DNA from 3 places in the Ornithinimicrobium kibberense genome. Region 1 is predicted to be linked to each of the others. Evidence: predicted binding sites of a transcription regulator. Region 1 holds the regulator's gene; each other region holds the start of a gene.
The links. The regulator LexA, encoded in region 1, represses DNA repair genes until DNA is damaged. The targets are predictions, from matches to a motif close to TCGAACANNTGTTCGA.
Positions count from the first base shown of each region.

Region 2: the regulator LexA is predicted to act here: its motif matches at 2,220-2,235, upstream of FJR00_RS08540 (DUF6504 family protein).
Region 3: the regulator LexA is predicted to act here: its motif matches at 2,307-2,322, upstream of FJR00_RS03180 (alpha-ketoglutarate-dependent dioxygenase AlkB).

Region 1 covers NZ_VFXM01000016.1:74,518-78,722, forward strand. Annotated here, with positions in the region: gene FJR00_RS13725 (glycoside hydrolase family 65 protein) at 1-648, shown strand, start outside; gene FJR00_RS13730 (hypothetical protein) at 732-1,307, shown strand; gene FJR00_RS13735 (LysM peptidoglycan-binding domain-containing protein) at 1,368-1,760, opposite strand; gene lexA (transcriptional repressor LexA) at 1,998-2,762, shown strand; gene FJR00_RS13745 (PRC-barrel domain-containing protein) at 2,867-3,202, opposite strand; gene FJR00_RS13750 (PRC-barrel domain-containing protein) at 3,308-3,847, opposite strand; gene FJR00_RS13755 (Sir2 family NAD-dependent protein deacetylase) at 3,895-4,205, opposite strand, start outside.
Region 2 covers NZ_VFXM01000008.1:131,569-135,773, reverse strand. Annotated here, with positions in the region: gene FJR00_RS08550 (DNA polymerase III subunit alpha) at 1-1,151, opposite strand, end outside; gene FJR00_RS08545 (SAV_6107 family HEPN domain-containing protein) at 1,261-1,743, opposite strand; gene FJR00_RS08540 (DUF6504 family protein) at 1,835-2,197, opposite strand; gene FJR00_RS08535 (polyprenyl synthetase family protein) at 2,526-3,617, shown strand; gene FJR00_RS08530 (Rv2175c family DNA-binding protein) at 3,648-4,010, opposite strand; gene FJR00_RS08525 (LysM peptidoglycan-binding domain-containing protein) at 4,178-4,205, shown strand, end outside.
Region 3 covers NZ_VFXM01000003.1:68,085-72,289, reverse strand. Annotated here, with positions in the region: gene ptsP (phosphoenolpyruvate--protein phosphotransferase) at 1-1,697, shown strand, start outside; gene FJR00_RS03180 (alpha-ketoglutarate-dependent dioxygenase AlkB) at 1,663-2,298, opposite strand; gene recO (DNA repair protein RecO) at 2,430-3,161, shown strand; gene FJR00_RS03170 (isoprenyl transferase) at 3,164-3,979, shown strand; gene FJR00_RS03165 (Fur family transcriptional regulator) at 3,976-4,205, opposite strand, start outside.

The DNA.
Region 1 (4,205 bases):
TTCGACTACTACGACCCGATCACCACCGGCGACTCCTCGCTCTCGGCCGTGGTCCAGTCCATCATCGCGGCCGAGGTGGGCTACCACGAGCTGGCGCTGCGCTACTTCTACGACGCGCTCTTCGTCGACCTGGCCGACCGGCACCGCAACGCCGCGGACGGGGTGCACGTCGCCTCCACGGGCGGCGTCTGGAGCACCCTGGTCGGCGGCTTCGCCGGGATGCGCGACCACGGCGGCCGGCTGACGTTCGACCCCCGCTTCCCGGCGGGCTGGGCGGGGATGACCTTCCGGATGCGGTGGCACGGGTCTCGCCTGCGCCTGCGCCTCACGCAGGAGGCGCTGGCGCTCGTGGTCGAGGTCGGTGAGCCCGTCGAGGTCGAGGTCCGGGGCGAGCCGGTGGAGGTCGGTACCCGGCCGGTCACGGTCCCGCTCGAGGGTCAGGGCCCCCGGATGGTGGGCGGGCCGCTGCCGCACCGGGGAGGGGAGTCGCCCAGCCGTCGGAAGCCCGACCCCGACGCCGGCCACGAGCCCGGCCCGACGGCCGACCGGGGCGTCGAGCACGCTCCTGGGGTGGTCCCGCACAGCTGGTCCCACGAGCTGGACGACCCCACCGGGCCCGTCCCCGTGCGCCGGCCCGACGTGCGCTGAGGCCCTCGGTCCGGCACCACCGGAACCACGACGACGTGTCGTCCTGATTGGGACGGCCGCCCGGGGTGTGGTCCGATAGAGGCATGAGCGATCCGACATCGATGCCGTTCCAGGACGACGACCGCCCGCGGGACGAGGAGTCGCTCTACGAGGACGCGCGGCCCCAGGCCGCCGGTGGCGACCCCCTCGCGCACGACCCCACGACCGGCACGGACGCCGAGCCCGAGCCCTCGGACGACCTGCTGCCCCCCGAGGAGACGCGCACCGACCTGCTCGCGGCCCGGGTCGAGGGACCGGACGACCACGAGGGCATGACCGCGCTGTGGCGCGAGACGATGGACCTGGAGCACTGGTGGTTCATCGCCGTCGGCGAGGAGGGTCAGGAGTCGCCCGCCGCCGCGCAGATCGACGGCCAGATGATGCTGCTCACCTTCACCAACGCCGAGCGGGCCCGTCACTTCGCGGTGCAGAACGGCATGATCGGGGCCGACGACGACCTGCGGGCGATCGCCCTGCCCCCGCAGGAGGTCGTCCAGTCCGACGACGCCTACCGCCAGGCGGGCATCGCAGGTCTGATGTTCGACCCCCACATCACCGGCTACTTCATGCCCTCGGACCAGCTGTCCGTCGTGTGGAACGCGATCTGGTCGGGTCGCTGACCGCGCCGTAGACCTGACCGTGCCCTGGACCTGACCGCGCCGTAGACGACGCGGGCCGGCTCAGCGCCCCGGGATCACCAGCACCTGGCCGGCGGCCACGCTCGTGGTGCTCAGCTTGTTGGCCCGCTGGATGTCCACGACCGCCTGGCTCAGCGGCACGTCCGGCAGGTGCTCGGCCGCGATCTGGCTCAGCGTCGTCCCCGGCTCGACGGTCACCGCCGAGCTCGCCCCGGCCGGGCCGATCGCGTTGAACAGCGAGGCGAAGGCCAGGACCAGCACGAGGACGGCCGTCGCGGTCAGGGTCAGCCGGCCGCGTCGGGTGAGCCGGACCGGGGCGGGGACGGGACGTCGTTCGTCGGCGGCGACCAGGCGCAGGTGTCCACCCGGGCGGCTGACGGCCCACGGTGCGACCGCCCCGGACACGGGGTGGAGGTCGGCGGTGGCAGTGCTCATGGTGGTCCTCCTCGGGATCATCCTGCGACATGCGTTCGATAGCACGTCTGTCCTATTGATAGCACGCACGTACGACTTTGTCGACACGCCGGTCGAACACATGTTTGCCACTGGGTGGGTTGGTCCGTACGCTGTGTGCATGTCAGGTACTCAAACACCGACCACTGACAGACCCTCTGACCTGGCCTGACGGCTGGGGGCCTGGCAGCCAGAGGACGACGGGGACGGAGACAGCCCATGGCCACGATCCACGAGATGCCCGACCGGGACGGCGGGGCGCAGCTGACCAACCGGCAGCGACGTGTCCTCGACGTCATCCGGGACTCCGTCGACGCCCGGGGCTATCCCCCGAGCCTGCGCGAGATCGGCGAGGCGGTCGGCCTGACCTCGCCCAGCTCGGTCGCCCACCAGCTCAAGATGCTGGAGCGCAAGGGCTTCCTGCGGCGCGACCCGCACCGGCCACGGGCCATCGAGGTCGTGGTGCCCGGGAGCGAGGGCGGCTACCGCCGGAGCGCCCAGGAGGACCCGGCCGACGTCCCCGGGCTCGCGGCCCGTCCCGACGACGGGACCGCCGTGGCCCACGGGTCAGGGGCCTACGACGAGACCGGGATCGGCGACTCCCGCCCCGAGGCCTCCTACGTCCCGGTCGTCGGCCGGATCGCGGCCGGCGGACCGATCCTGGCCGAGGAGGCCGTCGAGGACGTCTTCCCCCTCCCCCGGCAGATCGTGGGCGAGGGCGAGCTCTTCCTGCTCAAGGTGGTCGGGGACTCCATGGTCGACGCCGCGATCTGCGACGGCGACTGGGTGGTCGTGCGCCGGCAGCCGACGGCGGTCAACGGCGACATCGTGGCGGCCATGCTCGACAACGAGGCGACGGTCAAGACCTTCAAGCGGGGCAAGGACAAGGTCTGGCTCATGCCCCACAACCCGGCCTACGAGCCGATCGACGGCGACCACGCCGTCGTCCTGGGCAAGGTCACCGCGGTGCTTCGCCGCGTCTGACCCTCGGCGGGACAGCAGTCACCGTGCCGCTGCCACTGCACGGGTCCCTCCGCTCCCACGGCGCCGCCCTGCTCGACCGGGGCGGCGTCGTGCTGTCCGGCCCCTCAGTCGGCGGAGCCCTCCCCCTGCTCCACGGCGTAGTAGTCGTAGAGGTCGTGCTCGTCGTTCTCGCTGAGGTGCCCCTTGGTGTCCACCTCCGGGGCGTCCTTGATCATCGCGCTGGAGTAGGGCACCCGTACCTGTCCGTCCACGAGCTCGGCGGTGGCCAGCGGGACGAAGATCTTGCGGCCGCCGAACCAGCCGGTGCGCACGGTCACCCAGGCCGCCTCCCCCGTGGCGTTGTCGACGTAGACCTGCCCCAAGGCCCCCACCTTCTCGCCGTCCTGGTCCACCACCTCGGCGTCGTACAGCGCCTCCAGCTCCTCCTGGGAGATGGTCACGTCGGCCTCCTTCGGCTCGCTCCGCCCGCCGGCAGGGGTGCTCGGCGGGTGCACAGCACCATACCCACGCCGTGCCCGGGCGCTCGCGAACCCACCGGAGCGGGCTCAGCTCCGGGGCCCGCTCCCCTCGTGGCGGCGCAGCCGACCGGGCCTGCCCGGGCCGGTCGTCGGCCCGCCGACCGGTCCCTCCGGCCGGTCCTGGGCGGAGGGGTAGGCGACGTTCTCCGAGGCCCCGGTCACCGCCTCCTCGGGACGCAGCTCGGCGCGGCGGGCCAGGGAGTCGTCGGCCCCGGCGTCGGTGCGGGCCGGCTCCTGGGGACGCACCAGCCCGTAGTGGCGGAAGAGGCGGTGCTGTGCGTCCTCGTCGAGGTGCGTTCCGGCCTCGACGGTCGGGGCGTCCTCGACCTCCTGCCGGGTGTGCGCGACCCGGATCGTCCCCTCCTGGACCTCGGCCCCGACGAGCGGGACGAGGCTCTCGCCGGCCTCGGACGCCCCGGTGCGCACGCTCACCCACGCCGGAGCGCCGGTCTCGTCGTCGAGGTAGACCTGCCCGACCTGGCCGAGACGGTCGCCGTCGGTGGTCCTCACCTCGGCGTCGTAGAGGGCGCTGATCCGCTCCTGGTCCACGTTGCTGTCCATGTCCATCTCGTGCCTCCTCGTCCCGGCCGGCAGGGTGCGGCTACCTCCCGATGTCACCAGGGATCGGGGGCGCCCGCATCCCGAGGCTGGTCCTGCAGAGCCATCAGGTCGTCCACGAGCCGCGGGAGGACGTCCTGCAGCAGGCTGTCCACCTGGACCGTGGTCTCGGCCCAGCCGCGGGTGGCGCCACGGGTGACGACCGCCACGGGGATCCCGTCGCGGGCCGCGCGGCGGACGAACCGGTAGCCGCTCATCACCCGCAGCGACGACCCGAGCACGAGCAGGGTGCCGGCCCCGTCGACCATCTCGTAGGCGGTGTCCACGAGGGCCCGGTCGACCGACCCGCCGAAGAAGACGACGTCGG
Region 2 (4,205 bases), on a different contig from region 1:
CCGGGGTAGCGGGCCGGCACCGCGTCGGCGCACCGCCGGGTCAGGACCTCGTGGGCCTGGCCGACCCCGGCCACGCCGAGCACCTGCGGCTCGGGCAGGTGGACCGACCCGATGCCCAGGTCGGAGCGGGCGTCCTGGGAGCACTCGCCGGCCAGCGCCAGGGTGTCCCTCAGCAGCGTCCAGGCGTCGGCACCGGCACCGGCCGCCTCGGCCAGCGACCGGGCACGCGCGTGCATGGTCGCGGTGGTGGCCAGGTGGCCGGCGGTGCTGACCCGGTCGAGGTGACGCTCGTCGAGGGCGACCATCCGGCGGGCGGCGTCGAGGACGTCGACCACCCGGGCCTGCTCGGGGACGGCGTGCCGGACCGCCGCCGTGAGCACGGCGGGGACGTCGCACTCGCGGGCCAGCGCCCAGGCGCGGGCGGCGTGCCCCAGGCTGCCGGGGGTGCCCTCGGGGCCGCCGTGGACGACGAGCTCGACCCGCAGCGCACCCGGCGGCAGCAGGCGTTGCCACGCCTGCAGCCGGGCCCTGGCCAGGTCGCGGCGCCGGGCCAGCACGGCGCGGCCGACGTCGGAGTCCGGCCCCAGGAGCACCACCACCGGCGCGACGCCGTCGACGGGGGCGGCCGCCCGGGCGAGGAGGTCGGGCCGGGTGCGCGGCGCCCCCCGCTCCCCCGCGAGGTGGGTCTGGGTGACCAGCCGGCACAGCCGTGCCCACCCGGTGCCGGGGGCCAGCCCGGGGCGCTGGCCCCGGGCGAGGACGACGACCCGGGGCCGCTGGTCGTCCACGAGGCTGCCGCCCTTGGCCGGGGAGGCCCGCCCGGGGGCCCCCAGCTCGATCCGGGCCGGGCCGGACAGGTCGTCGTCCGACCGTCCACGGGCGTCGGGCCCGGATACGGCTCCGGTGCCGGGCCCGGCACCCTGCCCCAGGGCCAGGTCGACCCCCAGCACCGGGGTGAGCCCGGCCGCCGAGCAGGCCCGGACGAACCGGACCGCGCCGTAGAGCCCGTCCCGGTCGGTCAGGGCGAGCACGGACTGGCCCAGCTCGACCGCCCGGTCCACCAGCTCGTCCGGGTGCGAGGCGCCGTAGCGCATCGACGCGCTGGAGGCCACGTGCAGGTGGACGAAGTCGTCGGGCGGGGGGACGGGCATGGGGATCACGGGTCCTGTCACGGGAAGGGGTGGGACGCACCGGCACGGGGGCCGGGAAGTGTCTGCGGGCCCGGCCGGCCAGACGAGGCTCGGCCGGGCCGGACGGGGCTCAGCTCGGCCGGACGGGGCTCAGCTCGGCCGGCAGCGGCAGGCCGCACGGCAGGTGCAGGCTGGCCCGGACCAGCTCCAGGAACCGCTCGCCGGAACGGACCAGGTCGTCGGCGTCGCGCGCGGTCACCACGTCGGCACCGCGCTCCAGCGCCAGCCGCCGGCGGCCGGACCCGGCGAAGAAGACGGCCCACTCGGTCAGCTCCGGCGCCACCGTGGGCAGCACCTCCCACACGCTGCGCGGCCTGGCCCGCCGGCTCGGCGCGCTGCGGGCCGCCAGCAGGGCCGCCCCCGCCCGCAGCGCGGCCAGGTGGGCCTGGGTGTAGCGCTCGGACGCCGTGCCGCTGTGGCAGGCCAGCAGCAGCCCGCCACGGGCCCGGTCCAGCAGGTCCAGCACGGTGCCGGCGGTGCCGGTCGGCCCGTCCGGCTCCGGGGAAGGTCCTCGGACGGTCTCGCTGGTGGTGCCGATGGTGGTGGTGCTCATGGTGTTCTCCTCGTCTCGTCGTCGCCGTGGGGTGGTGCTCGTCGTGTCGTCGTCGTGCTCGTCGTCGTGGTGCTCGTCGTCGTGGGCGCCGTCAGTCGCTGACCCGTTCCAGCCGCCACCGCTCGTCCTGCACCAGGTCGTAGACCCCCTGCCCGAGGGTCCGGCCGGCCGAGGCCTCCACCCGCCACACCTGCTGCTCGAGGACCTCCGCGGACGGTCCGCCCGAGACCCCCTCCTCCTGCCGGCGCCACCACGGCACCCGCTGCGTCCACTGGGCCAGGACGCCGCGCACCACGTGGACCCGGCCCTGCCACAGGAACGTCGTCGGGACGTGCGTCGGGCCCCCGTCCGGGCCGGTCAGCGTCCCCCGGCGCCACCCCGGCTCGAGCCGGACCCGGTGCTCCTCCGGGTCGCCCAGCCTGACCTCGACCTGGTCCTGGTACCACCTGCTCATCGACCTACCTCCGCCCATGTGTTCGAACCCGTGTTCGATACGGACAAATGTACGAGCCAGCACCGACAAGCTCAACCCCTCCGGTGCCCGCCCCGGACGATCCCCAGGTGGGAGGCGCACCACCGGTCCGACCGACCGACCCGTCCGGTCCCCTGTGGACGAAGGACCCGGGCCGGACCCCCGGTCCGGGCAGGATGGCCACCGGCCCGGGCCAGGGGCGGGGATGGCCCGGGCCGACGGGGGCCGTCCGGGGCCGGGCACCCCCGCGCCACCCGTTAGGCTCGTCGGGACGGACGGACCCCCGGTCCCCGAGCTGAGGAGATCACCCGTGGCGCACGCCCACCCGTTGGACGGCGTCGACCTGCGGCCCCGTGTGCAGCGGGCCCTGGACGACCACCTCGCGCACCAACGGGAGGTGCTGGCCGAGCTCGGCGCACCCATGGGCCCGCTGGTGGACGCGGTCGCCGACCTGCTCGCCGGCGGGAAGCGGCTGCGGGCGGCCTTCCTCTACTGGGGCTGGCGCGCCGCGGGGCGTCCTGACGACGAGGCCGCGGTCCGGGCCGCGAGCTCGATGGAGGTCTTCCAGGCGGCCGCGCTCCTGCACGACGACGTCATGGACAACAGCGACCGACGCCGGGGACGACCCACCGCCCACCGCGCCTTCGCCACCCAGCACCGCGGGCAGGCCTGGAACGGCGACCCCGAGCGGTTCGGCCACGCCGCCGCGATCCTCGCCGGCGACCTGTGCCTGAACTGGACCGACGAGCTCTTCTCCACGAGTGGCCTGCCCGTCGACGCCCTGACCCGGGCCCGCCCCGAGTTCGACCGGATGCGGACCCAGCTCATGGGCGGCCAGTTCCTCGACATGCTCGAGGCCGTGGTGGGGTGGGCCGACCTGGGCTACGCCGAACGGGTCGAACGCTCCCGCACGGTCATCCGCTACAAGAGCGCCCGCTACTCGGTGCAGCAGCCCCTGCTCGTCGGCGCCCGCGCGGGGGACGCCGGCCCCGGGCTCCTGGCCGCGCTCGCCGAGTACGGCGCCCAGCTGGGCGAGGCCTTCCAGCTGCGGGACGACGTCCTGGGCGTCTTCGGCGACCCCGGGCACACCGGCAAGCCCGCGGGGGACGACCTGCGGGAGGGCAAGCACACCGTGCTCGTGGCGCACGCGCTGGAGCTGGCCGACGAACCGGGGGCCGAGCTGCTCGCCGCCAGCCTGGGCGACCCCGACCTCGACGAGGCCACGGTCGAGGCCTGCCGGCGGGTGCTGCGCGACAGCGGCGCCCTCGCCCGCACCGAGGAGATGATCGACGCCGCCGCGCGGGCCTCCCTGGAGGCCCTGGGGTCGGCGCCCGACCTGGACGACGTCGCCGCGGCGGCCCTGGCCGAGCTGGTCGTCATCTGCACCGACCGGCACCTCTGAGCCCGGGCCGGGCCGGTCGCCCCCTCCTGGCTAGAAGGCTTCCTCCTGGGCCCGACGCCGGACCTCGGTCTTGGCCCCGGCGTGCAGCGAGGCGACCGGGCTGCCGCCGGGCAGGCTGTCGTCGGGCCGGTGCAGCCACCCGATGATCTCCTCGTCGCTCATCCCGCCGTCGGCGAGCACGGTGATCGTGCCCCGCAGCGGGCCCAGGGGACCGTCGTCGTCGAGGAAGCCGGCGGGGACCATGACGGCGTTGTTCGGCCCCCTGCGCAGCCCGATCAGCTCACGGTCCTGCAGCCAGCGCCGCACGGTGAGCAGGGGAGCGCCCGTCCGCTCCATGATCTCGGGGACGCTGAGCCAGTCGTCGGTCGGAATTACATCGGTGCCATTTACCACATCTTCTAGTCAATCACATGGATCGACACGCCGTCAGGGTGGTGCGGCGTCCCGGAAGCGAGTACTGTCCCTCGTGCCTCAGTGTTCACGGTCCTTCCCCTGGGTCCCTGCACACCCTGTGGCACCGGTCGTCCCACCCGCACTCCCCTGTCCCGGAGGTCTCCCCCGTGAGCCCGCTCTTCGCCGCCATGCCAC
Region 3 (4,205 bases), on a different contig from region 1:
CGGCGATCGGACCGGCCGTCCGGATGGAGTCGGTGCTGGAGACCGCCGACGACCACGCCGGCTCCGTCCCCGAGGAGCATCAGCGGCTGGCCGACGCCGTCGTCGGCGTGCGGGCACGGCTCGCCGAGCTCGCCGAGCAGGCCCGTCGGCACCTGGGCCAGGGGGAGGCCGAGGTGTTCGAGGCGCACGCCACCCTGCTGCAGGACCCCCGGATCACCGAGGCCGCCCATGCCCGGATCGAGGCGGGCGAGCCGGCGACCGAGGCGTGGTCGGCGGCGGTCCGCGCGGCGGCGGAGGCGTTCGCCACGCTGGCCGATCCCTACCAGCGCGAGCGGGGGCAGGACGTGCACGGCGTCGGGGACCGGGTGGTGCGGATGCTGCTGGGGCTCGAGGAGCCGGAGAGCACGGCCCACGGCGTCCTCGTGGTCGACGAGCTCGACCCGGCGCTGGCCATCTCGCTGGACGCCTCGAAGGTCCAGGGGGTCCTGACCCGGAACGGGGGGACGACCGGCCACGGGGTGCTCATCGCCACCGCCCGCGGGGTGCCGGTGCTCACCGGGGTCGGGGACCGGGCGGACGTCCCGGACGGCACGGTCGTGGCCTTCGACGCCCGCAGCGGCGACCTCGTGGTCGATCCCGAGCCCGCGCTGCGGGAGGCCTTCGAGGAGATGGTCTTGGCACGCAGCCGGGAGCGGGGGCGGGCGCTGCGGCACGCGCGCTCCCCGGCGGTCACGACCGACGGGGTGCGGGTGCGGGTCAAGGCCAACGTCTCGTCCCTGGCCGTCGCCCGCCTCGGGGCCGACCTGGGCGCCGAGGGGTCCGGGCTGGTGCGCACCGAGGCCGTCTTCGCCCAGTGGCGCCAGGCCCCGTCGGTGGACCAGCAGGTCCAGGTGTACGCAGCCATGGCTGCCGTCTACCACCCGCACCCGGTGACCATCCGGACCTGGGACGTCGGCGGCGACAAGCCGCTGCCGTTCCACCCGCTGCCCGTCGAGGGCAACCCCTTCCTCAGCGCCCGGGGGCTGCGGGCCTTTGTCGAGGACCCCTCCCTGCTGCTCGACCAGCTGCAGGCCGTCTGCACGGTGGCGGTGGACCACCCCCTCGCCGTGCTCTTCCCGATGGTCACGACCGTCCAGGACGTGCGGTGGGCCCGGGAGCTGCTGGCCACGGCCGCCCGCAGGGCCGGGCTGAGCGCCCCGCCACCGGGCCTGCAGGTCGGCATCATGGTGGAGGTGCCTGCGGCGGCCCTCGGGATCGCCCACCTGGCCCAGGGTCTGGACCTGGTCTCGATCGGCAGCAACGACCTCGTGCAGTACACCCTGGCCGCGGAACGGGGGAACCCGCGGCTGGCGGCGTGGTCGGACGCCCTCGACCCGGCGGTGCTCTCCCTGGTCCGGTCCGTGACCGCCGGGGTCCCGGAGGGGGTCCGGGTCGGGCTGTGCGGGGCGATGGCGGGCGACCCGGACCTGGCCGGCCTCCTCGTGGGGCTCGGGGTCCAGGAGCTCAGCGCGTCGGCCGCCTCGGTGCCCCTCGTCAAGCAGCGTCTGCGGACCGGGAGCACCGCCGAGTTCGGCGACCTGGCGGCCCGGGCGCTGGCCTGCCCCGACGGCGCATCCGTGCGCGCGCTGGTCCAGGAGGCGCAGCCGACCCCGACGGTGCGGCTCAGCGGACCCCGCGCGGTCGGAACTGCACGCTGATCCGTGGCCCGACCGGCTGGCCGGTCTTGGGGACGCAGTGGTCCCAGGTGCGCTGGCAGGCCCCGCCCATGACGAGCAGGTCGCCGTGGCCCAGGACGAACCGCGTGCTGGCCCCGCCACCGCGCGGGCGCAGGAGCAGGGCCCGCGGGGCGCCCAGGCTCACGATGGCCACCATCGTGTCGGCCCGCGAGCTGCGTCCGTGGCGGTCGCCGTGCCAGGCGACGCTGTCCCGGCCGTCCCGGTACAGGCACATCCCCGCGGTGCGGAACGGCTCGCCGAGCTCGGCGGCGTAGTGCGCGCTGAGCTCGTCCCGGGCCCTGGCCAGGACCGGGTCGGGCAGCGTCTCGCCCTCGCCGTAGAACCGCAGGAGCCGGGGAGTCTGGACCTCCCGCTCCCACATCTGGCGTCGCTCCCCGCGCCACTCCACGCCGGCCGGTCCGCCGAGGAAGAGCCGGGCGAAGAGCTCGTCGGAGCCAGTGACCCAGCCGGGCCGCAGGTCGACCCAGGAGCCGGCGTCCAGCACGGTCCGGCGCACAGCGCCCGTGAGCGGGCGCACCCCGACCTCGTCGACCTGGTCGAGCAACGAACCCTGCAGCATCATGCCAGGATTGGAACACATGTTCGACACCCCGCGCAAGGGTGGCTGCGGGTGAGGTGCGGGGGTCGTCCGCCCCGGGCCGGCACGGGGCGGTCCTCCCGCCGTCCACGGGCGACGTGGGAGATGATGGGGGCATGCCCACCTACCGCGAGGCCGCGATCGTCCTGCGGACCTACAAGCTCGGGGAGGCCGACCGCATCGTCATCCTGCTGACCCGCGGGCGCGGCAAGGTGCGGGCCGTGGCCAAGGGGGTCCGGCGGACGAAGAGCCGGTTCGGTGCCCGGCTGGAGCCGGGCATGGTCGTCGACGTCCAGTGCTACGAGGGGCGCACGCTGGACACCGTCACCCAGGCCGACGGGCTGGCCGCGTACGGGGAGATGATCGCGCGCGACTACCCGGCGTGGACGTCGGCCCACGTGATGCTGGAGACCTGCGAGCAGCTCACCGAGGAGGGGCAGGTGGCTCCCCAGCACTTCCGCCTGCTCGCCGGGGGGCTGGCGGCGCTGGCGGCCGGGGAGCACGAGCCGCGGATGGTGCTCGACTCCTACCTCGTCCGGGCGCTGGCCGTCGCCGGCTGGCGGGCCAGCTTCGTCGACTGCGCCCGGTGCGGGATGACCGGCCCCCACCGGGCCTTCCACGTCCCCTCCGGCGGTGCGGTGTGCCCCGTGTGCCGGCCGCCGGGGTCGACGGCCCCCGCCCCCGAGACGCTGGCCCTGCTCGGGGCGCTCCTCACCGGGAACTGGGAGCTCGCCGACGCCAGCCAGAGCCGGCACCGGGCGGAGGCGAGCGGCCTGGTGGCCGCATACCTGCAGTGGCACCTCGAACGGGGCGTGCGCTCGCTCCGCCACCTGGAGAGGATCCGTTGAGCATGGCCGCAGGTTCCCGCCGGGTCCCAGTCCCGCCCGACCCGCACCCCACGGGGGCGCGCCCTCCGGACGTCCCGCGTGAGCTGGTGCCGCGGCACGTGGCGATCGTCATGGACGGCAACGGCCGTTGGGCCAACCAGCGGGGGCTGCGCCGGACGCAGGGTCACGAGGCCGGGGAGGCGTCCCTGCTGGACGTCATCGCCGGGGGGATCGAGATCGGGGTGCGCTGCATCAGCGCCTACGCCTTCTCCACCGAGAACTGGCGGCGCAGCCCGGACGAGGTGCGCTTCCTCATGGGCTTCAACCGCGACGTCATCCACCGCCGCCGCGACCAGCTCGACTCCTGGGGGGTGCGGGTGGTCTGGTCCGGCCGCGCGCCCCGCCTGTGGCGGTCGGTGGTCTCCGAGCTGCAGGACGCCGAGCGCCGGACCCGGGACAACGACGTCATCACCCTCAACTTCTGCGTCAACTACGGGGGCCGGGCGGAGATCGCCGACGCGGTCCGTCGGATCGGCGAGGACGTGCGGGCGGGGAGGCTCTCGCCCCGGGGCATCGACGAACGCACCGTGGCGCGCTACCTCTACCACCCCGAGGTGCCCGACGTGGACCTGTTCCTGCGCAGCTCGGGGGAGCAGCGCACCTCCAACTTCCTGCTGTGGCAGAGCGCGTACGCCGAGATGGTCTTCCAGGACGTCCTCTGGCCCGACTACGACCGGCGTCACCTGTGGCAGGCGATCGAGGAGTATGCCGCGCGCGACCGGCGCTACGGGGGAGCGGTGGACCGGTCGGCCGGCCCGTCCACGCCCTCGGAGGGCTAGCCGGACGCCTCGGTCCTCGCCGTGCCCGGGCCCGGCCCGGCGCACCCGGAGCAGGTGCCGAAGAGCTCGAGGGTGTGGTCGACGTCGACGAACCCGTGCTCGGCGGCGACCCGTTCGGACCACGTCTCCACCCCGGGTCCGGCGACCTCGACCGTGCGGCCGCAGTCCCGGCATACCAGGTGGTGGTGGTGGCCGGTCGAGCAGCGGCGGTAGCGGGCCTCGCCCT